3 regions of the Paenibacillus sp. GCM10027628 genome follow, and region 2 is predicted to be linked to each of the others. Evidence: riboswitches for the same ligand, from Rfam matches in the RefSeq annotation. Region 2 holds a riboswitch; each other region holds the start of a gene.
The links. A riboswitch is a leader RNA that binds a small molecule or an ion and turns the genes downstream of it on or off. The one in region 2 is predicted to bind cyclic di-AMP.

Region 1 (10,641 bases), on a different contig from region 2:
CATCATACGCAATCCGGCCATACTTATACTCGATGAAGCGACTTCTGCACTAGATCCGGCTACAGAAGCGGCGATTAACCAAACTTTACAACGCATTTCAGCCGCGCGGACTGTCATCTCCGTTACTCACCGGCTCGCTTCGGCCGAACATGCGGATTGCATCTATGTTCTTCATCAGGGTCAAATTGCGGAACAAGGCACACACAAACAATTGCTGAAGCGCCCGGAAGGGCGTTATAAGCAATCTTGGCAAAAACAAACCGGTTTTGAGATCAGTGAAGACGGGTTCCATGTCGAAGTTAGTGCCGAACGGCTTCAGTTATTTCCGATTTTCTCCGATATGGATCTTTCGTTTTTAGAGGAGATTTCTCATTTTTTTGCAACCGAATCCTATGCTAAAGAGCGGACAATTATTCATGAGGGAGATTTGGGCGATAAATTCTATATCATCGTGCGCGGTAAAGTTGAGGTTTTGAAAAAAGATCGTAGCGGCGACAATCATCGGGTAGCCCAACTGTCTGACGGTGATTTTTTCGGGGAAATGGCTTTGCTTCACAATATTCCCCGCACCGCTACGATTTGTACGCTGACTCCGGTCGTTTTCGTTACCTTGCAGCAAGAATTTTTTCAAGCCTTACTTAAGAAAGCGCCTCATCTAGCCGCTTTACTGGATGCGCGGTCGAAATAAATGTTACGGATGGAATCAACCAGAATATGTTCCTGCGCTGCGATTCTCACCTTTTCCCTGAATTCCGGCCGAATCAGGTGGGCAAGCGGCTGCTCCACTTGTTGATAATAGCGAAAAGCCTCCAATGCCTGAGCATCCCAGACATCTGCATATTCAAGCAAGTCGCCCGGATTGACTCTCGTTCGATCAGTCCCTTCCTCCCGGAAGCATTCGAACGGTTCGTCCACGTTCAGCGACCCGTAATCATCCGTCAGCTGTTCTCCGGGAAATATATCTCGGATGGCAATCTCGACTTCGTAAGCAGTCCCAATACAATTCGCATGGAAACTGTGATTGACGTATCGGCCATTGTCCCAGCAAAGGATATATTTCCCGTCCTGATTCCGGTAAGAATATTTCAGAACCAGCTTTTTTCGATCCTGATCGAGCGACTCAACAACCTCCGGCTCCAATATCTGATCCAAATCATCCAAAGCCCATGTTAATGTGCCTTTGGGTATGAACTGTGTCGCGAAAACCCCGAAACCGATCTTGTCATCGATGTAACGCAGCTCCGTATGCGGATGCATCATGATCGTACACTCCCTGTCGAATAATGGTTATATTTGTAGATATATTATGGATTGGCATGTAAATTCCTGCTTTTGCTGGAAAGTTTATCGTTTCAAAAGATGATTCCCCAGGAAAAACCGTCAGGTTCTTAGGAGGAAAGTAGGTATCGCATCTGCCCAGTTCAAATCAATAACGATGGAAAACATCGCTATTCATTCGGTTTCATTTTACTTTTACGTTTGTAACGCTGAATAACATCATTCCAGATTCGATCAGAAGAATATCCTCCGAGAAGCACCGTATCGGCAGATTAGTTTAAAATCCGTCTTGTCCTTTATTTTCAACGGATCCTTCAGTATGGAAATAATTGAGGGACGAACCGGTCTAATTCTTATGTTAGAATAGAACTCACCTCAGAAGGGCAGTAGGTCCTGCCGCTTATCTGAGCAACCAATAATCGGCCGAAGCTTCTTCTTGAGAAGCGCGGGGGAACCATTCCTTGGGGTGAAGCCAATAAATTGGCAGGGTGATTACTCTTTGACCCGAACCCGACAGCTAACCTCGCAGGCCATAAAAAAGGGAGGATTTTTCACATGCATTTCAAGAAAATTGTACTACCAGGTCTACTTACACTAGGGTTAATCGCAGGTTCTGGAGCAGCATCAGCAGCCTCCGCCGCCACGTATACAGTAAAAAGCCAAGATACGATGTGGACTATTTCACAAAAACAGGGGATTTCGCTGAGCTCCTTAATCGCACAGAATCCACAAGTTGCCAACCCGAATATCATCTGGCCTGGCATGATTCTGAACGTTCCTGGCCATACTTCTAATGGAACACCGCCTACGAACAACGTAAACAGTCAGTCGTCTTACGCCGATCAAGTGGTTTCCTTAGTGAACCAGGAACGCGCCAAGGCTGGGCTGAACCCGCTAACTATGGACAAATCTTTATCTGTTATGGCGCTGGATAAGGCCAAAGATATGTACAACAACCATTACTTCGATCATACTTCGCCAACTTACGGATCTCCATTTGACATGATGACCTCGTATGGCATCCAGTACGGCTACGCGGGTGAAAACATTGCCATGGGACAAAAAACGCCACAAGAAGTCATGCAGGCGTGGATGAACAGCACTGGACATCGAGAAAACATTTTAAGCCCGAACTACACGAAGATCGGTGTCAGCTTCTACAATAACGAATGGGTGCAAGAATTCATTAGCAATTAATAGATTTATCACAATACAAAAACAGCGGTCACTTCCCGATTTACTCAGGGTTGTGGCCGCTTCTTATATTTATGGATTTATGAGAATATACGTTTCATTTCTTTGGCGATTTCATTCACGCAATCTTCCGCCTGCGGATATAACCCGGTCTTATCCAGAAACGCATGATCCATGCCGTTGTACTGAATCAGCTTCGTTGAGACGCCAGAGCGTGAGAGCTTACGGGCGTAAGATTCACATTCCAGCCTTAAGTAATCATATTCCGCCGTTACGATCAACGTTTCCGGCATACCGCTTAAATGTTCCGCCAATAATGGAGCGACATAAGGGTCCGTCGGCTCCGCATTATTTTGCAAGTACAGATCGAGAATCAGATTGCCCATTCCACCCAACCCTTTAACTCCCGCGACAATAAGCTCATGGTGATTGCGAATATCGTATTCATCCAGGCTCCATTTGAAATCTTCCGTTTCGACGCCGACCATATTCACAGTCGGGTAGATAAGGGCCTGATATTGAATCATGCCCGTTCCTTTGTCTCGGTCCATCAAGGCGCAAACTGTGGCCAAATTGCCGCCCGCACTGTCACCGGATACTGCGATTTGCTGCGGATTCACACCGATTTCCCCGGCATGTTCGTATACCCATTGAACGGACTCAAAGCAATCCGTAAGACCGGCAGGAAACGCATGCTCGGGCGCAAGCCGATAATCGACTGAGACCACGACGGCCCCCGCCTTTTCGGCCAAAGCTTTGCATGGATTCTCGACCACACCGACAGTTCCCGCAAGAAAGCCTCCGCCATGAAAGAACACAACCGCCGGCATTCTTCCTTCCCGAGCAGGCGTATATATCCGCAGCGGAATCGGGCCGTTCGTTCCATCTATGGTCTTATAAACGGTTGCAATTTCGGACCGGGTAACGTCGTCGTTCTTCCATCCAAATACAGCCCTCATCGTTTTTACAAAGTTCGGTATATCGGAAGGATCGAAGATCGGCCTATCCGCAGATGCCATAGCTTCGGCCTGTTGTTGCTGGACACGGTGCACCCGCGGGTCTAATTGCCCCTCGGCGTCCGAATCGGGAATCGGTTTGACCACGTAATCGTAGTTGTTCCTCTTGACGACGACGGCATTTTCTTCAAGGAGCGAAACTAATGTTGCATACGGTTCTTTATTATCCATGATTCACTTCTCCCGTCTCTCTGTTTTTTACCGAAACTTGATTGGATAAGAGCTCTTATGTATGTATAATAATAGGCAATTGTCGACTCCAACAATACAATTGTTCCTGTATACGGAACACCAAAATATGAAAATAATCACCTGAGAGAGGGTTATCCACTCGTGCCGAATACGAACCCGCAAATCCTTTTTTCCGTTAAAAACGCCTTGCGTTTGTTAAAATTATTTACCGTGAAAACACCCGAAAAAAGGCTGAGCGAGCTGGCGAGTGAATTGGGCCTCGGCAAAAGTACAACCAGTCGGCTGCTGTCCACATTACTGAGCGAAGGATTTGTTTTTCAAGATCCAGTCACACATAAATACAGGCTCGGCCAACGAATCGTATCGCTTTACAACGTTATGGTCATGACCTATATGGACTTATCGGAAGCGGCAAGTCCCATTATTGAACGTCTCGCACGTGAAACTTCGGAAACGCTTCTAGTCGCTGTATTAGAAGAAAACGAAGTCGCGTACATTCATCAAGAAGGCGGCTCCAAAAAAGAAAATACCGCGGCTTTCGTAGGAGGCAGAAATCCTGTCCATTGTACGAGTTCCGGAAAAATGCTCTTGGCCTTTCAAAATGAACCCGAACTGAGCAAAATACTGAACCGTCCACTGATTAAATACACATCGCAGACTCTTACAGACCCGTCCGAGTTGAAAGAGCAGCTTAAACTTATCCGGGAACAAGATTATTGCGTCTCTATCGGGGAATTCATCGATAATACCGTTTCCATTTCATCTCCCATCAGGGACTCTTCCGGTCAGGTCATCTCCGCACTTACTTTAATGGGTCCGACGCAACGTCTGGATGAGAACCGAATCGTCTCCTATACTCATAAGGTCGTAAAGACGGCCAGAGAGATATCGCGTCAGTTCGGTTTCATTAAATGATGAGCAAAAAGAAAACCCCGACGCTCTAATTGAGAATCGGGGTCTTCCTTTATCATCCATGCTATGCACGCTATGCCGGAGCCAGAAAACGCTCCTCAAACTTAACCGACGACAACGGCGGGCTGAATAAATAGCCTTGAATTTCATCACATTCATACTCGGCTAATTTATCAAGCTGTTCTTTCCTTTCAACGCCTTCCGCGAGCACCTTCATGTTCAGATTTCGCGATAAAGCTATGATGGTTTTAACAATAGCCGCGTCCCGCTCGTCCGTCGAAATATTCGTTATAAAAGACCGATCAATCTTCAATTTGTCGATCGATAAATCTTTGACACAACTCAGCGAGGAATATCCTGTTCCGAAGTCGTCCATGGAGATGGAAACGCCTAGTTGCTGCAATCTTCGAAGGATGAGCCGCGTATGCTCTAAATTAACGAGCGCGGTGCTCTCCGTAATTTCCAAATGCAACCGTTCCGGATTCAGTCCGGTATCCTGCAGCACTTCATTTACAACGTCAACAAAATCGTAGCGCTGAAACTGTTGGTAAGACACATTTACAGAAATAATGAGCGGCACGTCGTACTTATCTTTCCAGCGCACATTTTGCAAGCAGGCTGTTTTCAACACCCAGTAGCCCAAAACATCAATCAGCCCGTATTCCTCAGCGATCGGGATGAAAACAGTGGGCGACACGTACCCCTGTTCCTTATGCGGCCAGCGAACCAACGCTTCGGAGCCGATCACTCGCTGTGTCTTCAAATCGATCAGAGGCTGATAATAGACCTCCAACTCATCTTCCGATATGGCCTTCCTTAGATCGCTGACCATAATACGCTTCTCACGCAGTTCATCGCTGATTTCATTCGCAAAGAACAGATAGCGGTTTTTCCCCGACTGCTTCGCCTTATACATCGCCAGATCCGCGTTTCTGAGCAGCTTTTCCGGCGTATTACCGTCATTCGGGTACAGGCTTATCCCAATGCTTGTCGTAACAAATTGTTCCGTCCCCTCCAGAATTAGAGGCTGCTGCTTGAAATAATCAACCACTTGAACCGCCAAATCTTCGATCTCATGGATTCGATCCATGTCCAGAATGACAGCAAATTCGTCACCGCCAAAACGGGCTGCCTGTCCCTTCTCTGTGATAAGCTGCCGCAGCTTCCGGGCAAACCGTTTTAAAATATCATCGCCAACGAAATGACCGAACGAATCATTAATGTCCTTGAAATTGTCCAAGTCGATAAACATAATGGCAAACATTTGCCGATTTCTTGAGCGTTCCTCAAGCAAATCGTTCAGTTGTTTGTATAAGAGCGTGCGGTTGGGCAGTTCCGTCAACACATCGTGATAAGCCATAAAAGTGATGCGTGCTTCGGCTTCTTTGCGCTCAGTCATATTTTTGGCAATGCCGTAGACGCCGACGATTTCTTGATCAACCACGATCGGAATAGGGGTCAGCATAAACGGGATCACCGTTCGGTCTTTCCTCATCAGCGATAATTCAAAGGTTTGAGAATTGCCTTGAAACGCACTCTCAATGGACTCTTGAATGCACGAGCTGTCAGCAAGATCAACAACCTCGAATATGGAATCCACTTCGTCTTTCTCGTAGCCTAACAATTCATAAAAGGTCGGATTCAGTGACAAAAATGTCCCCTTCGCATCGATCGAAAAGACAACATCCGGATTATATTGGACAAGCGATCTGTACTTCTGCTCCGAGGCTTTGAGCGATACATTCAGCTTCATTAATTCATCAGTAGATACCTGGGCCAAATGCGACATCGCCCGCAAGGCATCCAGTTCGCCCCACTGGTTCTGCTTCTCTTCTTGCTCCACACATGTGTTAACCTTACCTCTGGCCTGCGGATTCTCAGACAGAACCAATAATGTCATGGAATGATTAATCATCATATTTTTTTGCCTATGATGATAAAACTCACCATTGGTAAAGAAGCCGATAGTAGGTCCCACCTGCTGTAAAGGGGAAAGCTCGTAGCCGATCGCATTAAACATGAAGCGGCGCCTTCCTTCGCAAGAATAAATAAGGATGGCTTCTGTGGGCATCTCTTGCAGACTATCAATGAGCTGCTTGGAGCCATCCACGATTAGTTCGGGGTCGCCGAACCCAAAACGAACGATCTCACCGTCATGCAAATGACCCGACACGGTCACTGACCCATCATCGTGGACAGCAAGGACGTCCCGGCAAATATCAATGCCATTCCGCTTCAAAATGAGCGGGAATTGGTTGCTTTTCTCCGTGATCTGCGTAGCGATTTTTTCACCCAAATACTTTTTGTATAAATCAACCACACTCATATGGTCAATGGAATAAATGCGATTGCCTTCAGCATGGGTAACATTGAAGTTCTTCCCTATCAACTTCCAATTCAGACTATATGGATTGTTGACCAGCAAATCTTGTCCGGATAACGAAACGCCGACGGCTCCCTCGGCGATAAGCCCTTCTTTGGAGAATAGCGCCGTTTGGCCAAGTTGACCTATGGAAACCCCGCCGGCCAGGATGACATCCGGAGCCTCGCTTTCGATCCCTTTAATGAAATCTTCAGGACTGGTCATGGCGTCCGTAAAGACGATAACCGCTTTCGTATCGGCCATGATCAATTGTTTCGCAAAGGCCCTTCCATTCTCAAAGCAATCCGTATCCCTTGTAAATGCACAAAGTGAAGAATGCAGCGTCGTGTGCTCGAATTCGATGAAAGAAAGGACCGTGCTATGCTCGCACACTTGTCCTTCCAGAATCTGCCCTTCGGAGGTACAGCCAATGAATGTCGCTTGTGGCAGCTCGCTATGTAAAAGAGAAATTAATTGCCCGATATAATCGTTATGTACGAAATAGGTATACACTTGAACGAGTAGATGCTTGGAATCTCTAATTTCTCTTTCTTCCATCCAATCGATCAAATGGTCACGATCTCGATATTGAAGTTGATGAACTCGCAATGTTCCTCCCCCTCGCTCCGTTAATAAATCCATCCTCCCTAAATAATTCTCTTTATCTTCCTCCGATCCCTGCAAAATTTGTCGAAATTACGCTGTAAATGAAAATAGGCGACCCGTATTGCAGGATTCACCTGCTCTAGGGCCGCCTATTCCATTAACACTTCTCAATTAACCTCGCCAAAAGCGCCGTTCGATATGGGATTTCATCAATTAGAACGTACTCAAGCGGAGAATGCGCATGGTCGCCCCGTGCGCCTAGACCGTCAAGGGTCGGTGTGCCCACAGCCGCCGTGAAGTTGCCGTCGCTGACGCCGCCGGTCGCGGTTTCTTCGAGTGCCGTGGCAAATTCGGTATGAGCCAGATCGCGGGCAAGCTCAAATAATGATCCAATGGACGCCGTCCGTTCCATGGGAGGTCGGGTCATGCCGCCGGTAACCGTTAGTTCCGCTTCGGGGTGATTCGCCTTAAGTGTAGCAAATTCAGCTTCAAGCCTGCGTGCTTCCTCTAATGTCGCAACGCGAACATCGATTTCCGCCTCCGCATGCTCCGCCACGACATTGCTGCCGATTCCTCCTTGAACAAGGCCGACATTCACGGTCGTACCGAGCGAATAGTCCGTCCATCCATGCAGCCGCTGAATTTGGAATGCCAGTTCCTCTATCGCGGAAACTCCCTTTTGCGGATTAACGCCGGCATGGGCGGATATTCCTTTTACTGTCAGTTTATAACGACCGCTTCCTTTGCGGGATGTTTTGAGCGCTCCGCTCGGTTCCATGGGCGGCTCGAGAATGAAAGCGGCGGCGGATTGCCGGGCAACCTCTTCGATGAGTTCCCTGGAAGTCGGACTGCCGATCTCCTCATCGCTGTTAAACAACAGAACTACCCGCTTATCCTCCGGCAAACGTCCCATATCCTGCAATACTTTGATAGCAAACATAGCTTGTAGCAAGCCTGCTTTCATATCATAGACGCCAGGCCCGTAAGCCTTGCCATTTTCGATGCGAAATGGCCGTCGCCCGGCCTCACCAAGCGGCCAAACCGTATCATAGTGGCCCAGGAGTAAGAGCTGTTTAGAGCCATTGCCCACATGACACAGAAGTCGATCTCCTGCTGTGGGATGTGAAATACGTTCTACCGTCCCTCCGGTAAGACGGGCAAATTGATGCGCATACCAGTCCGCCATTCTGTCGTTGGGCACTTTGCTGCGGGAGGGTGAATCCATATCCACGCTTTCTTGAAGCAGCTTCAACAGTTCCGGCAGATAGGATTGTATTCGTTCTGTGATAGATAATAACATGATTGTAAGGCTCCAGTTAGTGGGAATGCGAATTGGATCCGAACAAGCGGTCCAAACCATATACGCGTTCCAAAATAATGATAAATACAAGACTTAGCAAAATAACGACCGATGAAATTGAAGCAACCAAAGGATCCAAAGAATCCTGCATATGATTAAAAATAGCCAGTGGCAGTGTCATCGTCGAAGGGGACACCAAGAACAGGGACACCGTCACATTATCGAATGAAGTCAGAAAAGCAAAGATCATGCCTGACATAATCGCCGGCTTCAATAAGGGCAGCGTAATGTCCCGAAACACATGGAACGGTTTGGCCCCCATGATGTAAGCAGCCCGCTCCAGGGTATAATCGAAGGAGCTGAGCCCTGTAAGCACAAGCCTTACCACATAAGGAATGGAGATCAGTACGTGCGCCAGCAAAAGTCCAAGAAAGGTGCCGGCAATCCCGATCCGTGTAAAAAACAACAAAACGGCAATCCCGATAATAAGGGCCGGGACCGTCAAGGGCGACAGCAGCAGCCCATTCATAATACCGCTGCCACGAAACTTGTACTTGTGCAGAGCCAGTCCGGCCAATGTACCGATCAGCGTAGAAATGACCGCAGTCAAAGCAGCGAGTTCGAGGCTGAAGACGAACGAATCCACGAACTCGGGACGGTCAAATATTTTCGTATACCATTGAAAAGAAAAACCGACCGGCGGAAACGAAAGATATTTTACCGATGTGAAGGATGTCGGAATGACCACCAAGAGAGGTGAGATGACAAAGAGCACAACGATAAACGTAACAATACCCAGAGGCGAAATTTTTCGGGTCATGAGGAGAACACCTCTTTATAACGTTTGGTTTCGACCAACCGGGTAAACAAGGTCACCAGAACGACTGTCGAGACAAGCAAAAGAAACGATATGGCTGCGCCTAGCTGCCAATTCAGCTGCGTCATAATTTTCTCATAGGCAATAACCGGAAGCACCTTCACGGATGTTCCGCCCATTAAAGCCGGCGTAACGAAGGAGCTCATCGATAAGCTGAACACGAGCGTTGATCCGGCAAGCATACCCGGTAAAGTCAAAGGCATAACAACGCTGAAGAAAGTCCGGACCCTGCTTGCGCCAAGAATACCCGCCGCTTTGTACAGGGAGCCGTCAATTTGATACAGGCTTGTCGCAATGGCAAGGATCATATAGACGATTAAAGAATCCGTTAAACCGATAACGACGCCAAGTTCGTTATACATAAGCTTAAGCGGCTTGTCGATCAGGCCTATTTTGAGCAAAGTGTTGTTAATAAGCCCCTTTTCGCCCAGCATAATCACCCAACCGAAGTTTCGGATAACGACGCTGACAAGATGCGGAGCAATGATTAAGAACGTAATGATCCCGCGCATTCTGCTTGTTGCCTGGGCCATATACATCGCCACGGGATAGCCCAACACGAAGCAAGTTATGACGGTCAGCAAACTTAGCTTGATCGTTCGCCACAGGATTTGCACATAATATGGGTCCTGCACGAACAACAAATAATTTTCAAAAGAGAACTGCTCGTTGCTGTTTTGAAAGCTTATCAGCAAAATGTAAAGCATAGGCAGCAAAAAAACGCCTAGCAATACAGCGATGGCAGGTGTGAGCAGCAAGACAGCGGTTCGCAACTTACGGCTACGATCCTCGCTCATCGGACGCTCCCCTTTCCGGAAAAGACAAACACATCCTCCGGTTTCCATTCCAGGAAAACCGTCTGTCCCGGCAAAAGCTGCTCCTGCTGCTGAACGCTCTGGATGCG
Region 2 (10,641 bases):
GGAGCTGGATCATTATCGCAATCCCAGACTTTTTTTAGCATGCTGATATTCGAATGAAACCTCGAATAACATTTTAAATGCAGGATTACTTTGAAGTCTGGATTTTAAAAATGGATACAAATTCGGCTTCTCAAATTTTAATATGGTGATCACTTCGACCAATGGGCCATGCGATCTTTGTATGTTATAAATCATATCCACACATTTATTCAGAGACACAAGACTATCGTCAATTAGCCCTAGTTCTTTGATGATTAGATACTTATCCATAAGTCCTATTCCCTTTCAGCGGTTTGGTTCAATAATCCCAATATAACATGTGTGTATGCAAGAATCTGTGTTAAAAATAACAAAAGAGAAAGCTGTAACATTATTTCTACTCTGCCATTGAATAGGACTCATAACACAAATAGCCCCATTACTGCCGTGTAACATTCAGGCAGCAATGGGGTTTCGTGACAACCTACACCAGGAACATCGCCACGATCGTCGTGACGGCGAGCCCGATGAGCACCGGCTTAAGGTTCCGTCTGGCCAACTCAAAGGGGCTCACGCCGCAAATGGCTGCCGCAGGAATGAGCGCCCACGGGATCAATGTACCGCCGCCGACCCAGATGGCGGCGACTTGCCCGAGCGCGGTCAAGGTGGCCGCGCCCGTACCAATGGCGGTTGCGAACAATTGCGCAACCGAGCCGGCGAGGGAGATGCCGGAGAAGCCGGAGCCATCGAGCCCCGTAATCGCGCCGGTGACGGTTAACGTCACCGCGCCCACTGCGCTGTTCAGCGGCACGTGATTGGCCAGCGCGACGCCGAGGTCACCCACAATCCCGTGCGAGCCTTGCGGCAGCACTTTGCCGAACAGCTCCACGAAGGCGGAGTCACCCAGGTAGAAGAATGCGGCAATCGGGATGACGGGACCGAATACTTTGAAGCCGAATACGAAGCCTTCAATCAGGTAGGAAGTCGTCTGTTCTAATCCTTTATTGCCGTGAGCCAGCAAGGTTACGGCAATCAGAATAAACACTGCTGTTCCTCCGACCAGCGCCGTTGCGTCCCCGCCTTGCAGGTTAAGCACGAACATCGCGATGACATCCGCCGCGAACAGCAGCGGAATGATGACGGCGAGCCATTTCCTAGCCTTGGGAGCAAGTGTGATTTTCGCATCTTCTTGGACTCCGTCCGAAGTCAGCGTCCCGCTCGAACCGCTCGCAACAAGGCCGTCCCGCCAAGTTCCGTTCTTGATATCCCTCCGCATCATCCAGAAGGCAGTAACGGTCGTTACTAGCCCCATCACAATGACGAGTGGAATACTGGCCTCCATCACGGCGGTGACTGGCAAACCAGCTGCATCAGCTGTCAACTTCGGAGCTCCTTGAATAATGTAGTCGCCGGAGAGGGCGATACCGTGTCCGAACAAGTTCATGGCCATCGCTGCACCAAGCGCAGGCAATCCGACTCGAACCGCAACGGGAAGCAGCACGGCGCCAATAAGCGCTACAGCCGGAGACGGCCAGAAAAAGAATGACGTCACCAGCATAATGAGACCGATCCCCCAAAATGCCAGTGAAGGCGTTCTCAGAAATCGGGTCAAGGGCGCAACCATCGTTTCATTAATACCGGTTCGGATCAAGATGCGGCTCATGGCAACGATAATCGAGATGATCATAATCGTGCCCATCAGCTCTTTGGTTGCATAGATAAAGCTATTGAATACCCCGGATACCGAGCCGCTAAGCGTTTCCGTTGCAAGCAGCCCCAATGCGAAGATACCGACGACGCAAATCATCGTCGTATCGCGCCGTTTGATCAAAACGGCAAGGATAAAACCGATAAATATCAGATATACCCAATGAATCGGCAATAATTGAATGTCCACCGGGAATCACTCATCCTCTCTACACCAACAGCGTTTGTGCTACAGTGTATGCGGGGATCTGGGCGTGGGTTCTCCCGAACGTAGAATCCGTGGTTAATGCTTGGCTTGTGGTACAATAAGAGGAGAATTTTATTTAAGTAAGGAGATTGGATATATGGCTCGGAACCACCGATTAATAACGGACATTGATTTTCAGGAAGCCATAGACCGGAACGCAAGTGTCCGTGTCTTTAAGGACGATCATATCGTGGATTCGAATGCCGTCATTTTACGCTTTAGCGAGACGACCGTCGTCGTTCAAACCCAAGTAAGCGATTTGACCTATTACGATCGCAACGCCTGTGAGTTTTTTGAAATGAAAAAACGCTAGCGCTGACAAGCAGCAGTAGCGTTATTCAAGTGGATATGCGCTTAACTGGACGAAGCGGAAGCCCGCCTTCTGTAGCTCGGGAACAGCTTTTATGACTCCTTCCGCCGTATCCTTCTCCGGTTGGTTCATGTGTGCCAGTACAATAGCTCCGTTATGGGCCTTCATTAGTGCTTGGTAAACTTGCTGCGTGTTATAAGTAGCGCCCGCATCGCCAAGCACATTGTAATTGACCGCCTGGAACCCAAGATCTTGTACAATTTGCACTGCGACTTCGTCGTAATAAGCCGTACCCGAACGGTAAAATAAAGGGCGGCGACCCGTCAGCTTTTCGATTTTGTCAGCGTTGTCCTTAACTTCATCGATGACCCCGCTTACGCTTTTTGTTCCGGCGATGCCATAAGCCGCCTTTCCGTTCACCGATAAGGGCCGATGCTCCGTACCATGGTTCTCGATCTCGAACAACGGATCCGCTGCAAGCTTGGCAAACGTGCCCGGATTGGCATCGATCCATCTCGCGTTCATAAATAATGTCGCCGGGATGTGCGCTTTAACGAGATAATCAATCAGCTTCTCGTCATAGCCGCTGCCTTCCTTGCCGCCGCAGGCATCAAACGTGAGCGCAATGACTTTCTCTTTTGTTTGCAGATGCGTCAGCACTCCGGGCACATGCTCGCCCCACTTTGAGGGGCTTAATGGGCTATAGCGGTTCAGTAGCGTAGTCTTTTGAGCTTTGGCGTCAAGCTTACCGGATGAAACCTGAGCTGCTTCCGGCGTAGCTGTCAGCGATGGAGCCAGCGGCGGGGCTTGCGCCGCCGTCGTCTGAAGTGCAGAAGGCTCTGCAGACGGACTTGTCCCTGCGGGCATACTGCCGACCGTTCCACAACCGGACAACGTCATCATGCTAAGCACAACGAACAGGATAGAGCGTCCTGTTCGTTTTTTCATTTGTGCTTGCGCCAATCGAGATTGCTCTTGCTAAGCAGATGTCCAAAATCGTTCTCCAGCCGTTTCTCTTCCGCTTTACGCGCGGCCTCCGCCTGCTCCCTGGCAGCTTCCTTGCGCGCTTGCTCTTCGGCTTTCATCGCATCGGATTGCGATTTGAGCTTGCTTAAAACTTCCGGGCTAAGCAGATCCTTAAGTGTTGCCGGTTTATCTTGAGATGTGGCATCCGGAGCTGCAGCCGACCATTTTTTCTTGGCCATTACTAATCACCTCGGTTTCTCCCCACATTATTCAAGAGCCCATAGGAAAAGTCAACCCGGTTATGCCTACTCATGCAAATGATAAGGAACTGTCGCCACGACAATATCTTTATCCGATTGCAATTTCGAGCGGATTCGCGACGCAGACTGGTTATGAAGCAGACGGTGCCACCACTTTTTAGGAATAAATTGCGGCAAAATCACCATAATCGATTGTTTTTCGGATACGTGCGTATCAATTCTTTCGATAAACTCGGCCAACGGTTTCACGATGGTTCGATAACGGGATTTGAATACGACCAAGCGAACGCCAGGATCCCATTTATTCCATTTTTCTTCCATCGCTTCTTCCTCTTCCTCCGAGAAAGATACGTAGAAGGCGATAACATTGGGCGATAACGACTTCGCATAGTTAAGCGACTGGGCCACAACGCGGTGAATTCCCGCGACGGGAACAATAATCAGCGATTCTTTGGTACATACGCGATCATGCGCAATATCAATCCGCAGTTGTTTGGCAACATCATCGTAGTGAGCGCTTATTTTCGTTATTAACCAAAGCAGCAATGGCGTCACAACGATAACGATCCAAGCGCCTTCCACAAATTTTGTAAAACAGAAAATCAGAAGTACGGCGAAGGAAACCAAAGCGCCTAACCCATTAATGAGCAATTTACGCCACCAGCCCGCGTTCCGCTCTCTAATCCATTTGCGAACCAAGCCGCTTTGCGCCAGTGTAAAAGACAAGAATACACCGATAGCATACAACGGAATGAGTCCGTCCGTTTTACCTTTGAAGACGATAAGCAGAATGCTGGCCAGCACCCCGAGCGTAATGATACCGTAGTTGAATGAAAGCCGATCTCCACGGAAAGAAAACATGCGCGGGAAGTTTTTATCTTGAGCCATAATTGAGGCCAAGATGGGGAACCCGTTAAAGCTCGTATTCGCAGCTAATGTCAAGATGAGCATCGTCGCGATCTGTGTTGCATAGTACATCGTCCCGCGGCCAAACGCTTGCTCGGTCACCATCGACAACACGGAGGTATGCCCGTTCGGATCAGGAGCGATCCCATAAGCTAGACTGAGCATGGTCACCCCGCCGAAAACAATAGCCAAAAGCGTTCCCAATGAGGCCAGCGTTCTCTTGGCATTTTTGACGGAAGGCGTACGGAAATGCGGTACCGCATCCGAAATCGCTTCGATTCCCGTTACAGCGGAGCAGCCCGATGAGAATGCTTTTAGGAGAACAAACAAGGTTAAACCATGCGTCACCGAACTCGGGACTAGATGGATAGGCTGTGTATGTTCGTGTCCTGTTACCATATCGAAGATCCCTTTTCCAACTAGAAGCAGCACGCAAAGAATGAAAAAATAAGTAGGAATTGCGAAAACCGTGCCTGATTCTGATGTGCCGCGCAAATTCAGCCATACCATGAGCCACACCAGGAGCAACGCCATTGGGACTATGTAAGGCACTGTTACCGGGAAAGCCGACGTTATCGCCTGTACCCCCGCTGAAATCGAAACCGCAACGGTAAGCGTATAGTCGATTAGGAGAGAAACCCCCGTCAACCGCCCCCACATCATCCCCAAATTCTCTTTGGAAACCATGTAAGCTCCGCCGCCCTGCGGATAGGCCTCAATGACCTGACGGTAACTAATGACCAGAATTGCGATGAGAGCGATGATAGAGATTGCGATCGGCAAGGAAAAAGCAAAGGCTGCAACCCCCACGGTCGCAAGCTCCAGCAGAATTTGTTCGGTCCCATAAGCAACCGAAGAGAGCGCATCCGAAGACAGGATGGGCAGCGCCTTCCAAACTTGCATTTTCTCGGATTCGATCTCGCTGGACTTGAGCGGTTTGCCGAAAACAATTTTTTTGATTGAATCGCTAGTCATTCTGTGTAAGCCCCCAATAAAATCTAATAGTCTGATGTTACATTGCCCTTAAGTACGCAAAAAAACACAAGGATAGCCCTTGTGTTTACACGCGTTCTCCTTCTCACGACCGCTTACGAGGTTAGCTGCCGGGTTCGGGCCGCGAGAAATATGCCCTAATCGGTGCAGATGCATGCACCTTTATTCACCCCATGAAACCTTCGGTTCCCCCGCTTTTCTAAGTAGAAAATTCAGCGAAATATTCAAATGTGATGTACGAAATGAATACTACTCTCTTATCGCAACATAGTAAAGGAGGGAATAAAGTTAAAAAGGCATGCCGCGCCATCACATTCATCCAATAATTCGCTTACAACCGTGTGATTCGTTGATTTACTTCGATTATCTGATGCTTTCGTTTATCTTTCTCGATTTTTTTGTCCTTAACCTGAGACGTGATGATTTCTTGTCGTAACTTTGTGTTTAAAAATCATCTTTTTCCATACAAGCGGCAGCCCGCCGATGAGGAACAGATAACGGGCATCGATCACTTTTTTGAGCAGTGCTGCGAATTTGCCCTTGACCTTCTTCACTTTCAACAAGCCGACCGCTTCCCCTCTTCCGAGCGAGGCGACTGTCCCTTTGTAATCAAATGCAAATGGCTTAAGAGGCTTGTTACGAACGGCTGCAATAAGGTTTCTCGCGGCATTGTAGCCTTGCTGCACGGCAATCTGGGCATTAGCCGGATATGGAGAGCCGTCCGGGCCCGTGACGATGGAACAATCGCCTGTGATGAACACATCGGGATATTGAAGCGAACGCAAATGTGCGTCCACCTTCACTCTCCCACGCTGTACGTCAAAACCCGCTTTCTCCAAAAGCGAATTGCCGCGTATGCCGCCCGACCAAATGACCGTCGCTGAACGTATGAACTCTCCGTTGCCTAGAATGACACCCTCCGGTGTACATTCCTTAATCGGGGTCGCTAATTTGTACTGCACACCTTTTCTACGCATCACGTCCATTCCATATTCGACGAGATCGCTTGGTAAGCCTGGAGGCAGCGCCGATGGGGACGCTTCGACATTGAAGATTTTCACACTCGCCGGGTCGACGTCGTAGGTTCTGCTCAACACGGGAATGTGGTCCGCCAGCTCGCCGACAAACTCCGTGCCAGTGAAGCCAGCGCCTCCGACCACGAACGTCAAATAATCCTGGCGATGCGGCTGCATCTTATATTTCGCAAACATATATTCGATGTGCTGGCGGATGAACCGCACGCTATTAATGCTCTTGATCGACATTGCATATTCTTTCAGACCCGGAATGCCGAACGTCTCGGTCTCGCTTCCCAGCCCGACAACCAAGTAATCGTAGGAGAGGATTTCGTCACCGAGCACTACCTTCTTCTCATCAGGCAAAATCTGTTCCACAGTCGATTTCACGAAACGCACTTTGTGCTCGTCGATCAGTTCTGAAATCTCAACGCGGGCGTTGTCATGATGGTCAGTACCCGCCGCCGGCATATGCAGATGCGTGGTGATGTAGTGATAATCATGCTTGTTAACGAGCGTCACATCCAGTTCGTCGAATCTGATCTTCTTCTGAAGCCTGATCGTTGTGACAAGTCCACCGTAACCTGCGCCTAAAATGACTACTTTCGGTTTGCTCATGAGATCCTCTCCTCCGATTTTCTCTCTTTAAAGTTTGTGAAATAAATCACTTACATCTTTATCATATTCTTGTTTTCACAAAAAAACACGATAAATATGACGAATTTATGTCCAAATGCTAATCTCCGCTTTGTCACACAGCCTGCGTATGCGGAAGCAGTTCATGCCTGTCACTCCAAGTTCCTCCAGCAGACCGTAGTTCGCCCAAGCGCCTACTACCGCCCCGATGCCTGGAACGAGCTGCAGCATTTTCCGGAAATCGATCGTATCGCGGTATTCCTGCTGAAGCTGCTGCCAATCGACCTGATCCATGTAGGACGCAGCCGGCGGAAAGGCGCTTGCAACTTTGTTCCAATTGCGAATCGTCTCCAAGAGCTCCGGCTTCTTGTTCGCACTGGAGAAGGCAAGCTGAAAAACATACAGAATAAACAGCCGCTCGCGGTAATCCTTTGTGGAATAGCCGTAAGCGTGCGCCAATTCAAACAGAAATTTCATTTTGATGCCGATCAAAATCGGAAAGTCCGCCAAGCCGAGCAAAATACCGCCTGCTCCGGTACCCGCCCCTTCGGCAGCCGCGATTTTTTTATAGAGAGACAGCAGTTCTTCAGCCCTAGCATCACTGTCCGCCAATGTTGCACCTCGAAGAGGCTCATTCTTCGGCATGTAATCCATACCGAACAATGTAGTCTGAACGATGCCTTTGACCGCTCCGGTGATCGTCTTATGGACTTTATCCGGAATGAGGTTGTTAATGCGGGTTTGCACGGATTTCGACGCCTTTTCTATTAAGCCTGGCGCCTTTTGAAGCTTAATTTCCCAACGTTTCAATTGCTTGATCGTTTGCTGTTCATATAGCGTATACTCGGGTTCCATCAGGCCACCACCGTCAACTTTTTTCTTAAAGTTAGTATAGTATACGTGAAGCCTGTGCACAAAATGTTGCCATGTATCTCTTCATCCTGCAATCATGCTATAATATAGTCCTATAGTAGTTTATCGGGAGGCTTAAAAGTGCGTAAAATCAAAAAGCTGCAATTGCATGAAATTGCTGCACAAGAAATTATTGAATATATACGGAAGTCCGGATTGCAAAAAGGGGACAAGCTGCCGCCAATTGAAGAAATCGTTCAATTGCTAGGCGTTAGCCGAACCTCGATTCGAGAAGCCCTTCGGTCGCTGGAAGCGATGGATTTTGTCAAAATCCAGAATGGAAAAGGGATTTATGTCGATGATCCTTCGTCTTACCGCTTCTCGATGAAAATTGATGTAGAAGATGAAAAAACATTCATGATTCAAGCGTGCCAAGTTCGCAGAGCGTTAGAAGGATTGGCTGTTGAGCTCGCTACCGAGCATGCATCGGATGAGCAGATTCAGAGTATGATGCTTTACTTGGATGAAATTCGGAGCAATTATGAAGTAATTGAAATTACGACGGCTGCAGATAGGAACTTCCACAAGACCATTTATGAAGCATCCGGAAACTTGGTGCTGCAAAGCATCATCTTATCGTTGTCCACTTTCTTCGAGAAGTTCTGGGTACGCGCTCCTCTCGGTCAAGAGCGGCTTTTCGAAGATACATTTCCCTTCCACCCGATAATTGCCCAAGCCATTGCCGACCGTGATAAAGATAAAGCGATGTCAACTTTTCATCAATTGATGGATGCCATAGAAGCCGCTATCCTCAATGTTCCGATGCAGTAACGAGCGGAAAATCCCGTTCGTAACCTCATAAAATATGACAAAACCCCCTCGTGGCCACAGGAGCCTGAGGGGGTTTTCGTTCCAGTTTACTCGTTAATGATTAGCGCCTATGGAAGCAAATGCCTGCTTCAAATCGTTGATGAGATCATCCGGCTCCTCTAGTCCTGCATACAATCGGACGATAACCCGACCACCCGGTTGATTACGCATGAACACTAAACTTTCAAAGCCACCCCAGCTCACCCCTTTGCGGAAGTACTGCAGCTTATTCGCCCAGGATCGCATGCGCTCCATCGACATGTCCGTTTCGAAGGAAAAGAGGCTTCCGCAGCCCGACATTTGCGCGCGATACAGTTCATGCTGCGGGTGGCTGATTAGACCTGGATGGTTAATTTTAGTAATAGACGCCTGGGTTTCCAGGTACTGGGCCACCTTCAATCCATTTTCATGAAGTTTATGCATCCTCAGCGGCAAGGTGCGCAGGCCGCGCAAAAACAAAGCGGCGCTTTGCGGATGAAGGATTCCCCCGATGAGCTGGAACTCCTCTCGGAACAGTTGATCCATATGTTGTTTAGCGCCAATTACGACGCCCCCTATCAGATCGCTATGACCGGAAATATACTTCGTCATCGAATGCACAACCAAATCTATCCCCAATGTAAGCGGGCTCTGAAAAATGGGACTTGCCCATGTGCCGTCAATAATCGTCTTTGCACCGACCTTTTTCGCAAGTTCAGCGCATTGTCTCAAATCCTGCAATTCAAATAAGAAGCTTGTCGGGCTTTCCAAGTAAAACAAACGAGTATTCGGCCGTACGGCATTCCGGATTTGTTCCATGTCTTTTCCGTCAACGAAAGTCGTCTCAATCTGAAATTTCACCAGATAATCTTCCATTAATCTTTTGGCAGGTCCGTAACTGCCGTCCACACAGATAATATGGTCTCCCGCCTGCACAGTCGATAGAATCGCAGCTGCAATCGCCGCCATACCGGAAGCAAAGCATCTGGCTCGCTCTCCGCCCTCCAGTGCGGCCAATCGCTCTTCCAGAGCTTGTACCGTCGGATTGTTGCCGCGGGTGTAAATCATACTGCCTACTTCATAGTCAAGCGCCTTTTCCAGCTCTTCATGTGTCTGAAACGTAAATAGACTGTTTTGATAAATCGGATGCGTGACAGCGCCATAATGGCGTTGATCATGCAGGTCGTGCGTGACGATGGTCTCGTGGCTGTAAGTTTGAAAATCTCGCATGCGGTTCTCCACCTTCTCCTTATGACAATCTATGACTTTTTCTATTTATCCTTTTTCGGCGCCTTGCGTTAAACCTGCGACTATTAATCGCTGACAGAGCGCAAAAATAATAACGGTTGGAACGACCGATAATACCGCTCCTGCAGACATGGGGCCCCAGTCGATATTAAATTTTGTAATGAAACCGTTCATGGCAACCGGTATCGTTTTGGCTGATTCTTTATCGATAAACATAATCGACATGAACAGTTCATTCCAATTCTGTACAAAAGCAAAAATGAAAGTTGCCGCAATCCCCGGCAGCATGACCGGCATAATAATACGGTACAGCGCCGATAGCCTGGAGCAACCGTCGATCATAGCCGCTTCTTCCAAACTGGCAGGAATGCGTTGAAAAAAACCGCGGAGCATAATCGTGCAGAACGGAATGAGTCCGGCCGTGTACAAAATAATAAGCGAGTATAACTGATTAAGCAGTCCAAATTTCGACATCATGACATACAAAGGAGCGAAACCTATAAAGGCCGGAATCATCTGCGTCATGAAAAAAGCGAACATAATGTGCGGACCGCCCTTAAATTTATAACGTGCCAATACGTAAGCGCTAAGCGTTGTGATGAGAAGCACCGTAAAGGCTGATGCAAGAGAGACAGTTAGACTGTTGATGATATAGATGTGAAAATTGGAAAT
Region 3 (10,641 bases), on a different contig from region 2:
CGTCGGCGCTCGACACCGAGACCGAGGCCGCGATTCAGCAATCGCTGGCCGAGCTGTCGCAGGGGCGCACGACGCTGGTCATTGCGCACCGGCTGGCGACGGTCAAGAACGCCGACCGCATCGTCGTCGTGACGGAGCAAGGGATCACCGAGCAGGGCGGACATGACGAGCTCTTGGCTGTGGGGGGCGTTTACAGCCGCCTGCACCAAGCCCAGTTCCGCTCCTAAAATTTACATCGAAGATGGCCGTGAGGCAGCTTATACTAGCTGGCGGTCATCTTCTTTTTGTTTTCCATTTAATCGTAGAACTCCCAATAAAATCATGTTAAACTATGAAAAATAGTTTCTACCAATGGTAAAATAATAGATTGAGGTGTCTGATCTTGAAGCCGATATGGAAGTGGATGTTAATCGGATTGTTGACGCTCGTCTGTATCTTCTTGTTAAGTAATATTCGCAATTTGTTCATGTCTGTGCAGCCGGATCAGATGCGTGTAGCCTTAGGTCCGGATATGAGCATTCAAACGCTGACAAGTAAGCTGCCCGGCAGTCAGGTGTTGAATGAGAAGGCAGGCTTGCTATCCGTTCCTTACGGTAAAGCCGAAGAATATGCCGGTACCGCCATGATGATCCGGGGCGTATTTCGCGTGACGGCTGTTCCTCTTGAGCACCCCGTCATTTCTTGGCGTTATTACGCATTCCATTTAAAAGAACAGGCAATTGGCTTCCTCCATGGCGACTTCGGTAAATTCCGCAGCCCGACGAATATGAAAGAAACGCCGGTTATCACTGCACTGCCGATCATGCTGCTGCGCACATTGACCTATTTTATTCCCGGGCTGCTGCTGGCCATTCTGCTTAGCTTGCTCTTAGCGCTTGCGGCATCGATTTGGCCTCGTATCGGTAAAGTCATCGATGGCATCCATGTGCTGCTCGTGGGTTTGCCGGACTTTTTCCTCATCGTGCTCATTCAACTTGGTGCGATATATGCAACAAGAGCTCTCGGTCACTATGTTTTGCTCGTGGTTCAAGTCGGGGATCGAACTCCATTCCTGATCCCTTTTCTCACCATCGCTCTCATTCCGTCGGTTACGATCTACGGCACACTGCGCGTAGCGATGGCTCGCGAGCTGGGTCAGGACTATGTCATTACCGGACTGGCCAAAGGGCTAACTCGCCGCGAAGTGCTTTTGTCCCATGTACTGCGTAATGTGATGGAGGACCTGCTGTCGATTCTGCCGAAGGCGACAACGCTCGCACTAGCCAGCATGGCCGTCGCGGAAGCTATCTGCGGCATTTTTGGATTAGGCGGCTTTATTATCTCCCCAGTCATGCAGAGCGTTTCCTCGATATCGGTCATTTGCATGACGCTCGCACTAATCGCGATGGCATTCCAGGGAATTTATGCACTGCTGCGCAAAAAGTTTATCGTTCGTACACGGGAGGTCGCACAACGATAATGAGACGCTCATCGACAGCCTATTACTGTTCTCTCGCTCTTATGGTCCTATTCCTGCTTGTGATGCTCTTTGGAAGCTGGCTCAAGCCGCATGCGATAACACCTGATCATAAAATTAACATGATCCAATACCAAGAAGACGGCAAGACACGGTACGCCAAGCCACCCTTCGCACCGAACGGCATGTTCCTGCTGGGCACGGATCATCGGGGCTACGACATGCTCAGCCTGCTGCTGAACGGACTGAAATATACGCTTGGAACTGCGCTTCTGCTGACCTTGCTCCGCTTTGCACTTGCTCTCCCCGTGGGGTTATGGACCGGAATCACCGGAAAAGGCAGGGGCACACTGAGCTCCTTGCAGTGGGTTATCGCTTCAGTGCCAGCCTTTCTATTTCTCTTCCCCCCTTTGGCAGGGATGTATTATGGGCTTCGGCTTGATCAAGGAATCAATGCAGATCCGCATTATCTTTTTCTGTTTGCTGTGCTCTTTTTTATCATGGTTACTTTCATCGGTATCTTTCCGCTCGCCCATCAAGTAGCGGATCGGACAAGCTATTATAATGAAAGAATGTTTATTGAAGCCTCGCGTTTGATGGGAGGCTCAGTCCTGCATCGGATGATCCGTCATCTCATTCCGTGTATGCGAAATGAGCTGTCGTTTGTCTTCCTCAGCGAATTTATGCAGGTGCTCTTTTTGATGGGGCAACTTGCTGTCTTTAACATCGTGCTTGGCGGTACGGAAACGATCGGCGATGATGAAGTTGGCTATTCAATCAACATTACCATCACTGGGGAATGGTGTTCGCTGATCGCTTACGGAGCCAAATATATCCGCTTGCAGCCGTGGGTCATTCTAAGTGTCGGCGGCAGTTTTGCAGCGCTTCTCTTGTCACTGCAATTCTTCTTAAGCCAGTTGAAACGCCGCTACGGCAGCGAACGGGAATTCGTGTGATTTCAATAAAGAGGCCTCCTTCTCAAATGAGAGAAAGGGGGCCTTTTTACATTACGTAGCGATAAAACATATAAATCGTGTTGTTTTAACATATAATATGTGTTATTTTAATTTTAGTTCAATTACGCAGGAGGTGCTGTTAAGATGACGGAGGATAAAACAAAGAGACTTTCGGTGTACTTGCCTGAGAAGGTCAAGGCTGATTTGGAGCGGATGGCTGAGGAAACGGGGCTTTCGATGACTCAATTAATCGTCATGGCAACACATGGTTTGCTAGCCAATTATGGCGCGGTCGGCGGCTCTATCTTCGCGGACCTCTTGTCGGCTAAACAACGAATCGGCCAAGATATGGAGCAGAAACGGATCCTGCTGGATCAAGACAAACAGACTTTGCAAGACTATTACGGGGCGAGAGTGGACGAATATGAACGTATCTACAAACGTGAAGATCCCGACTATCAGCAAGGTTTGACGATGCTGGCGCAGGCGATGACGAATGTGGTTCGGGGACAGCGTGTTTTGGAGGTGGCTTGCGGGACGGGATATTGGACCCAATACGCAGCGGAAGCTGCCGATCACATTGTAGGTGTGGATATTCGACCCGAGGTGCTTCAGATCGCGAAGTCCAAGCCATGGCCTGCGAATAAGGTGTCTTTCTGCGTTGGTGATGCCTATCGTTTGGAGCAAGTCGAAGGGTCTTTCGATTGCGGTGTGGCCAACTTCTGGTTTTCGCATGTACCAAGGAACCGAATCGATGAATTTCTGGAAGGCTTCCATCGCAGACTGGGGGCAGGAGCTGAGGTTTTCCTGGGGGACAATGTGTATGTTCCCGGACGGGGCGGAGAGCTGATCCGCAAGGACGATTGTGAGGACACCTATAAAAGGCGCGAACTTGCGGACGGCTCCCAACATGAAATCATAAAAAACTATTTCAGCTACGAAGAGCTGAAAGACATTTTCAAGCCATATGCGAAGCATTTGAATATTTTCGTCGGAAGCAGTTTCTGGTATGTGAGCTACACGGTCGCGTAAATATACAAATGGGTTCCGATCGCCACCCATCAATGACCCGAAGTGAATTTCAGACCAAGTACGCCAACCAGGATTAGACTCATGAACAGAATGCGCATCAAACTAACCGGTTCATGGAGAAACAGTATACCGACAATAATCGCCCCTACGGCGCCAATTCCTGTCCAAGCCGCGTAGGCTGTGCCGATGGGCAGCGTTTTAGTCGCTATAGCGAGAAAATAAAAGCTTACAACCATCCCGGCGATCGTGATGCTTGTAGGGATAAGACGAGTAAATCCATTGGAAAATTTCAATGAAATCGCCCACACGACTTCAAAAACGCCGGCAATAACTAAATGCAACCAAGCCACTTTATCCACTCCTTTTCATAAAGCAATTAATTTGGCCACAAAAAAAGAAAAAGCCTGGAAGCAATATCGCTAAAGCGATAAGACTCCCGGGCTTTTCCCCCTCCGTGACCACAGCGTATCCGCTGTGTGTTTTCCCTTGGACCAGGCTGGCGCGAACGCCACGGAACCCTAGAAAACGACTTGGCGTTATTATATGACGCCTCACATGACATGTCAAGTTCAAGTTACAGCTAAACCCGGCTAAAAAGTGCTGGGGAAATTGGACGTCGATATTGCAAATATAAAAATAATGACAAAAAATGCGATAATGATCGCATACAACGCCGTTCCAATAATTCCGCATACGAGACCTGTAATTGCAAAGCCTTTGCCTTGCTCGCCGCGAAGCTGTATTTCTTTCGAAGCAATGCGTGAAAGCACGATGGCTATGATCCCCAAGATGATGCCCACATAAGGAATGACAATGGATAAAATACCCAACACCATAGCGGCGATAGATTTACCGTTAGTTTGTGATGATTGCGGTTGTTGTTGGAACGGGGGCTGCGTGCCGTTCAGATACGGTTCCATATAGAACCTCCTTCGAGTTTTTCAAAAAGATCTATGCCCCATTATAACCAGATCTTACCTGTGTATCTAGTGCAAGTTTCCGAAATGAATAAAAGCCCGACGGCGGCTCGATCGAGCTGGGCTTGTCTGGGCTTCATTCTTGAGTATTGCGAGAATTTTACTTGGATTGGACGGCAGTCAATTGGTTGTAAATATCATCCCAGAGTACACGTCTGGCTGATACGTACCGCTTCGCGTAGTAGGACTCGCTTAGCTTGTTTTTTACAACACCGTGATTGGTAGCGGAGTGAATGAATTCACCGTCTCCGAGGTAGATGCCTACGTGAGAAATCCCTTTACCATCGGTGTTGAAAAAGACGAGATCGCCTTTTCGAAGGTCGGATTTGTCAACCCAGTAGCCTTCTTGGTCTTGTGATTTGGAGCTGTGCGGAAGATCGATACCGAATTGCTCGAACACATAAGAGGTGAAGCCGGAGCAATCAAAGCCATTGGTCGTAGTACCCGCAAATTTATATGGGGTTCCGATTAAGCCGTCTACCGTTTCATCCAGTTTGGATTCTGCTGCAAAAACGCTACCTGCACCTATACTCAAAAACAAAACAAGACTGAAAACGAGAGCAACAACCTTTTTCAACTGCTTGTCTCCTTCCGGTGCCTACGAGGTTAGCTGGAGGGTTCGGTTGAAGGTTCCCTATGATCCCTGTCTGGCAAGATCAATTCACCCGGAATGGTTCCCCCGTTTCCCACAAAAAGTGGGAATTCGGCATGAAATATTTGGTTTTTTGATGCTAGTCCTAAGGATTCGTCATAAACATCGAAATTCCTCCTTCTCTATGCGCTATTCTATAAAAATATGTGAAATATTTCTTAAAATAGACAAAAAAAAGCCCCTTTTTTCAAGGGACTGGCATATCTTTTGAAATTTGGGCATTTTTCGCTGATTTTATTTGTTCATTTTGGCAGTCCAGAGCTGATATTGGGATGTGATCGCCCACATTTGCAAAAACATGTTGAACAGCGGATACAACTGATAGATGAGTAGTGCCACCAGGCCGGCCCAGATGTAGGTCGCTGTGACCGTAATCCCCGTCAATAGTCCCGATATGAGCAGGATAAGAAGTGCGAGTCCGAGGATCGGCAGCGAATAGCGTATGAAAGTGATAAACGTGGAAATAATGCCGATTCTAGCAGCAATCGCGAATTGCACATACATGAAAAGCAAGTTTAATAGAAAACCGTAGCTGAGCAGCCCCAAAAGCCAGGGGAGCATCTGTAGAGCCGCTTCTTCGTAAGAAGTCGTATGAGCGTATATCGTTTGCACCTTCGGGAGGAGCCAGAGGAGCGGCAGTAAGGAGAGGACCATCCGCACAAAGTAAGTGATCAGGAAAGGGAGTGTGAGCTCCTTGATTCCTTTGAAAAAGCGATAGCCAGCATTCTGGTGACGATGTGTCAGCGAGTAATAGACACCTGCGTTCAGCATGGGTGTAAGCAGCATGCGAGCGCCTAAGAGCGCGGCCAGCCACCAGAGGTAAGAGTGACTGAGATCCGTTTTGAGCAGTTGAAATTGTCCTTCGGCCAGGAAGAGCTGCATCGCCTGCTTCGGCTGACCGCCGCCAGGGAAGCGATGCATCAGCGGTACCAGCACTGACTGCACCAGCTTATAGAGCAGAGCGCCCCAGCCCATTTGGTAAAGAAATAAGGCGATGACAGCGAAAGGCTGCTGCAAGGCCGCCCTTAAGCCGGTCTTCATGTAACTTTTCAAGGCAGTCCCCCCCTAAAATATTGTGATAACTACCAAGCGACCCAGCCAAAAATCGTTTGCATGAGCTGAATGATGCCGAGATTCCAGCGAATTTTCCATTTCGGGTCGACTTCCGTTTGCATGTAATTGTTAATATGCTTGTTTTCCAGCACCAGCGAATAATTCGGATCAATCCGTACCCAATCGACTGGAGCTGTATGGGTGAGCTTGTATTCGATGCTGCTGTTGGCGCCATCCCACGTTTTGTCCAATGAGGTGCCGTCGGCAAAATGGAAGTGAATGGGGACCGCCGGAGAGTTGCCGCCGCGCTTCGAGATGAGAATCGTACTTTCGTAAGAACCGGCGCCTTTGGTCCCGTCTGGCTTGACTTGAATGCTCTCGACCGTATAGTCCATCATCATGTTGCCATACACATATTGATTGAAAAAATCGTCCCATTTCGTTTTGGTGACATCTTCAACAACCTTTTGGAAGTCCTTCGTTGAAGGATGTTTGAATTCCCATCTCTGGAAGTAGGTATGCATAATGCGATCCATCGTTTTGCTGCCGACCTGCTTTTCCATCGCTTTCAGCACCAGCTTAGCCCGGGTATACACGTTATCTGCGTATTCCCCGTGCCCTTTGTACTTCCAGGCATCCAGCTGCAGCGCATTAGGCGATGTGATATAGCTGGATTCCACAGGCAGATTCGGCGATACGCCGTACTCGGCCTCCATGACTTTATCCTCGGCGTAAGAAGTGAAGCCTTCATCCAACCAAGCTTCTTCGAATTCATTGGTGGCGACTAGCCCATAGAAGTATTGATGGCCGATTTCATGAACGACAACCCGCTCAAGTTCGAGATCCGGATCCTTGTCATTGGCCCCCCAAGCCGTAACCAGCGTTGGGTATTCCATCCCTCCGGCACCGTTGCCGCCAGGGGGCGGCACAACAATGGATAAGGTCGAGTACGGATATGTACCGTACCACTGGCTGTAACGGGCCAACGCTTTTTTGGCAGCGTACATATACCGGTCTTTCAAATCTTTATGGTTCGGATCAAGATAAAGCTTGATTTTGACACCGGGAATTTGCGGGGTGGAGAACGGTTCTTCCGCATAGATAAAGTTCGGCGATGCCGACCAAGCGAAATCATGCACGTCTTCGGCGTAGAATTGATACGTTTTCGTGTCGTTATCCGTCACGGCCGGTTTTACCGGGAATCCGGTAGCGGCAACGGTATAGCTGGCCGGCACTTGGATTTTCACGTCATAGATGCCGAAATCGGAATAAAACTCCGAATTGCCATGATATTGATGCAGGTTCCAACCCTCCGTTGTGCGTCCGCGAGTGCCTGCCTTCTCATAAGCGGCCACCTTGGGGAACCATTGGCCTGCCATGACGAAGTCGCCGACATAGCCCATCCTGGCGAAAGCGGAAGGCAGTTTGACGAGAAATTCGGTTTGGATCGTGACGCGCTCACCGGCCCCAACGGCTTTAGGCAGCGGGATTTTCAGCAAAGTATGGTCATCTTTATTTCCGTCATCGGGCTGAACGAATTCCATCCGTCTGGTGAGATCGCTTCCGTCATCGGCTTTCACCGAAAGCAGGTCGATGCTCCCGATGCTCCCGGCCTTCGCTTCATCCTGCCGCAGCTTGCCGCCTGATTCGCGCATAAAGGTTGTCTTCTTGGATGCGAAAGCATTCGGATACAAATGCAGATACAGCTCCTGAACGGGAGCAGTCCCCGGATTTTCCCATGTTAACGTTTGTTGTCCCTTTAATTGTTTGGCATCCGCCAAATAAGCCACATTCATATGATATTCGGAGATCCGGTAGCTGAGCGGCTCAGCGGCTTGCTGGTCTAACGGTTTGGCAGAGTCAGGCTTCTGCATGTCCGGTGCGGGCGCAGACGGCTCTACCCGGGAGACGGGCACGACTGGCCTGGTCGCGGTTGGGAGCAAAGTTTCAGACAGCAGGACAGCGCCAGCTGCTAGGAGCATAACGGCAAACCACTGTACCTTGCGGTTTTTGAACAAAACACTCATGATTTTCACCCCGTTGACAAGCATCTACAGCATGTATATGTAGACAAGGTGTGGATTATTTCTGGAAAGAGAAAATAAACCCGCCGACCAAACCGAGGGAGATATGAAAAGCCTCTTGACTCCGTGCGCCCTTGTTCTCATCGCTGACATTGGCTACAATACAATCAGAGTGTATTCATTAAGTAAAAGAGTGGAAGGTGCCGAGATGGAAGCAGATAAAAAGAAGCTGGCCTTGAATATCGTAAGCTCCAAAGTGAACCACAAGGGCTTTGGCGCAGGTGCGATTGATCTGAGCAACGTTTCCAGCATCATTATAGATGGAGGCGAAGCCTATGTAGACGATGGTGCTTTGCATGCCAAAAGTAAAGTGGAGAAGGGCATCAAGTTCTCCATGAACAAAGAAGACGTGCCGAACGGCCGCAAGTGTTGGATCGTCTGGGTTGCGGTAGATCGTACCGAAGAGGGCGCTTATTATGCAGGAATGACAGCATGTGAGATGTTGGTCGACACCGAAGCACGCAGAGGGTGGAAAATTCTAGCCGACCACGTCAATAAAATGGATGCGGCTATGAAACGCAAATTTATCTTCGACGGGCTGGATGAGGCAGAGAAAACTGCGCTCCGCAATCAACTTATCGAACACAATGAAGAATGGTGGAACCGTTCTGATCAGACGCTCAAGGATGCGCTTTCATAAAGGCTGAACAGCCCCCTTTTCAAAATATGAACATTATGTGTCATCCATTGTGACGGTAGGGTGAACCGAGTATACTAGACCCTAGTGTATGTTACCTCATATACTAGGACAGCAAAAAGGCAGACTAAGACGCGCTTAGTTCTGCCTTTTTGTGTTGCCCGGAAGAGGGCTGCTTAATTGTTCCACCAACGCTTCAAATCGTTCCACCAGGAATCGTTTTGACCTTTTGGTGTACCTTTTTTACCGTCGCTTGATGCTTCTTTCGCCGGTTTGCCCGTGCAGTACGTGGTCGGCTCCGTACCTGCAATGAAGGCCTCCATCCGCGAACTCGGGCAGTCCTCATTGGACAGCTTGCCGCTTGCCGGATCGATATACACACTGGCTACACCGTCAGGAATCGGGAACAGCTTCGGCGGTATCGCATCGAGCGACTGCTCCGTAAACTCGGCGAAGATCGGCGATGCGAGGTGAGATTCCACGCTGCTGATATCGCGGTCCTTGTCATAGCCAACCCAGACGGCCGTCGCCAGCTCAGGCGTAAAGCCGACGAGCCAGGCATCCGTGTCGGTGGTCCCCGTTTTCCCAGCAATCGGTCTTTTGATGGTACTCGCAACGCGATTGCCCGTACCGCCTTCCTCAAACACGCTTTCCATCAGATTCGTCATCACGTAGGCGACAGCCGGATCGAGAATTTTTTCCGACTTCGGCTTTGCTTCATATAGAACCTTACCGTTCGCATCTTCAATGCGCTCAATGGCCGTCGTCTCGTTACGAATGCCTTGATTGGCAATCGTGCCGAAAGCGGACGCCATTTCCAACGGAGAGACGGGAAAAGCTCCAAGGGCTAGCGAAGGGAGCGGCTTCATCGGACTGGTAATGCCGAGCTTCCGAGCTAGATCGATCACTTTATCGGGTCCCACATCAAGGATCGTATGGACGGCATAAATATTATCGGATTTGGAAATTGCCTGTCGCATATCGATATTGGCGTTAACATATTGATCGTTAAAGTTACGTGGCGTGTACGTCTGACGCCCTTGATCGTAAGTGAATACCGTCGGCTCGCTCTTGACCAGCGTTGCCGGGGTGTACCCATTTTGCAGAGCCACCATATAAACGAATGGTTTAAAAGATGAGCCTGGCTGTCTCGTGTTGGAAATAGCGCGATTGAATTGATTGTCCGCATAGTCGCGCCCGCCGACCATTGCCTTAATGGCTCCTGTTCGCGGATCAATGGCGACCAGCGCAGCCTGAATGTCAGGCTTGCCCGTTAGTTGCTTGGCCATGACATCTTCAGCAATCTTTTGCGCATTCATATCGAGCGTCGTATAAATTTTGATGCCGCCCTCATCCAGTTGCTCTTCAGGAATGCCGAACTTATCCGTCGCAAGCGTCCGAACGTAATCCCGGAAATATGGGGCTGCAGCGGGTTTCTTCTTCGTTAGCGGCTGAATTGTCAGCTTTTCCTTGGCTGCTGCGTCCGCAGCTTCCTGCGTGATGAACCCGCTGCGCACCATCGTCTGCAGCACGACCTTTTGCCGATCCATCGCATTGGTAAGATCGTAATAAGGCGAATAATAGCGCGGTCCCTTCGGAACGCCGGCGATCATGGCGCTCTCCGCGAGCGTTAACTCGCTGGCATGCTTGCCGAAGAACAGCTCAGATGCCGTTTCAATCCCATATGTCGAATGGCCGTAATAAATTTGATTCAAATAATCCGCAAGTATCTCGTCCTTGCTGAGCTGCATCTCCATTTGAATTGCGTAGACCGTTTCTTTTATTTTACGCGAC

Region 1: it holds a riboswitch for cyclic di-AMP, as region 2 does, so the genes downstream of both, ACFQZT_RS27075 (CAP domain-containing protein) here and ACFQZT_RS16400 (APC family permease) in region 2, are expected to answer to the same signal.
Region 3: it holds a riboswitch for cyclic di-AMP, as region 2 does, so the genes downstream of both, ACFQZT_RS07845 (C40 family peptidase) here and ACFQZT_RS16400 (APC family permease) in region 2, are expected to answer to the same signal.

Annotation. Positions count from the first base shown of each region.
Region 1 covers NZ_JBHTHA010000043.1:43,578-54,218, reverse strand. The annotation lists gene ACFQZT_RS27085 (ATP-binding cassette domain-containing protein) at 1-688, shown strand, start outside; gene ACFQZT_RS27080 (SET domain-containing protein) at 652-1,260, opposite strand; cyclic di-AMP (ydaO/yuaA leader) riboswitch at 1,690-1,825, shown strand; gene ACFQZT_RS27075 (CAP domain-containing protein) at 1,834-2,475, shown strand; gene ACFQZT_RS27070 (alpha/beta hydrolase) at 2,553-3,659, opposite strand; gene ACFQZT_RS27065 (IclR family transcriptional regulator) at 3,822-4,595, shown strand; gene ACFQZT_RS27060 (bifunctional diguanylate cyclase/phosphodiesterase) at 4,666-7,563, opposite strand; gene ACFQZT_RS27055 (M20 family metallopeptidase) at 7,718-8,860, opposite strand; gene ACFQZT_RS27050 (ABC transporter permease) at 8,877-9,680, opposite strand; gene ACFQZT_RS27045 (ABC transporter permease) at 9,677-10,534, opposite strand; gene ACFQZT_RS27040 (ABC transporter ATP-binding protein) at 10,531-10,641, opposite strand, start outside.
Region 2 covers NZ_JBHTHA010000017.1:173,805-184,445, forward strand. The annotation lists gene ACFQZT_RS16380 (hypothetical protein) at 464-1,876, opposite strand; gene ACFQZT_RS16385 (hypothetical protein) at 2,031-2,246, shown strand; gene ACFQZT_RS16390 (polysaccharide deacetylase family protein) at 2,268-3,191, opposite strand; gene ACFQZT_RS16395 (YqkE family protein) at 3,188-3,448, opposite strand; gene ACFQZT_RS16400 (APC family permease) at 3,515-5,350, opposite strand; cyclic di-AMP (ydaO/yuaA leader) riboswitch at 5,446-5,596, opposite strand; gene ACFQZT_RS16405 (NAD(P)/FAD-dependent oxidoreductase) at 5,773-7,002, opposite strand; gene ACFQZT_RS16410 (EcsC family protein) at 7,108-7,875, opposite strand; gene ACFQZT_RS16415 (FadR/GntR family transcriptional regulator) at 8,014-8,703, shown strand; gene ACFQZT_RS16420 (trans-sulfuration enzyme family protein) at 8,797-9,951, opposite strand; gene ACFQZT_RS16425 (carbohydrate ABC transporter permease) at 9,997-10,641, opposite strand, start outside.
Region 3 covers NZ_JBHTHA010000004.1:2,644-13,284, reverse strand. The annotation lists gene ACFQZT_RS07875 (ABC transporter ATP-binding protein) at 1-227, shown strand, start outside; gene ACFQZT_RS07870 (ABC transporter permease subunit) at 383-1,459, shown strand; gene ACFQZT_RS07865 (hypothetical protein) at 1,459-2,412, shown strand; gene ACFQZT_RS07860 (methyltransferase domain-containing protein) at 2,557-3,444, shown strand; gene sugE (quaternary ammonium compound efflux SMR transporter SugE) at 3,474-3,794, opposite strand; guanidine-I (ykkC/yxkD leader) riboswitch at 3,876-3,977, opposite strand; gene ACFQZT_RS07850 (DUF4190 domain-containing protein) at 4,035-4,364, opposite strand; gene ACFQZT_RS07845 (C40 family peptidase) at 4,522-4,998, opposite strand; cyclic di-AMP (ydaO/yuaA leader) riboswitch at 5,002-5,140, opposite strand; gene ACFQZT_RS07840 (hypothetical protein) at 5,308-6,126, opposite strand; gene ACFQZT_RS07835 (M1 family metallopeptidase) at 6,156-8,153, opposite strand; gene ACFQZT_RS07830 (YwhD family protein) at 8,359-8,850, shown strand; gene ACFQZT_RS07825 (transglycosylase domain-containing protein) at 9,024-10,641, opposite strand, start outside.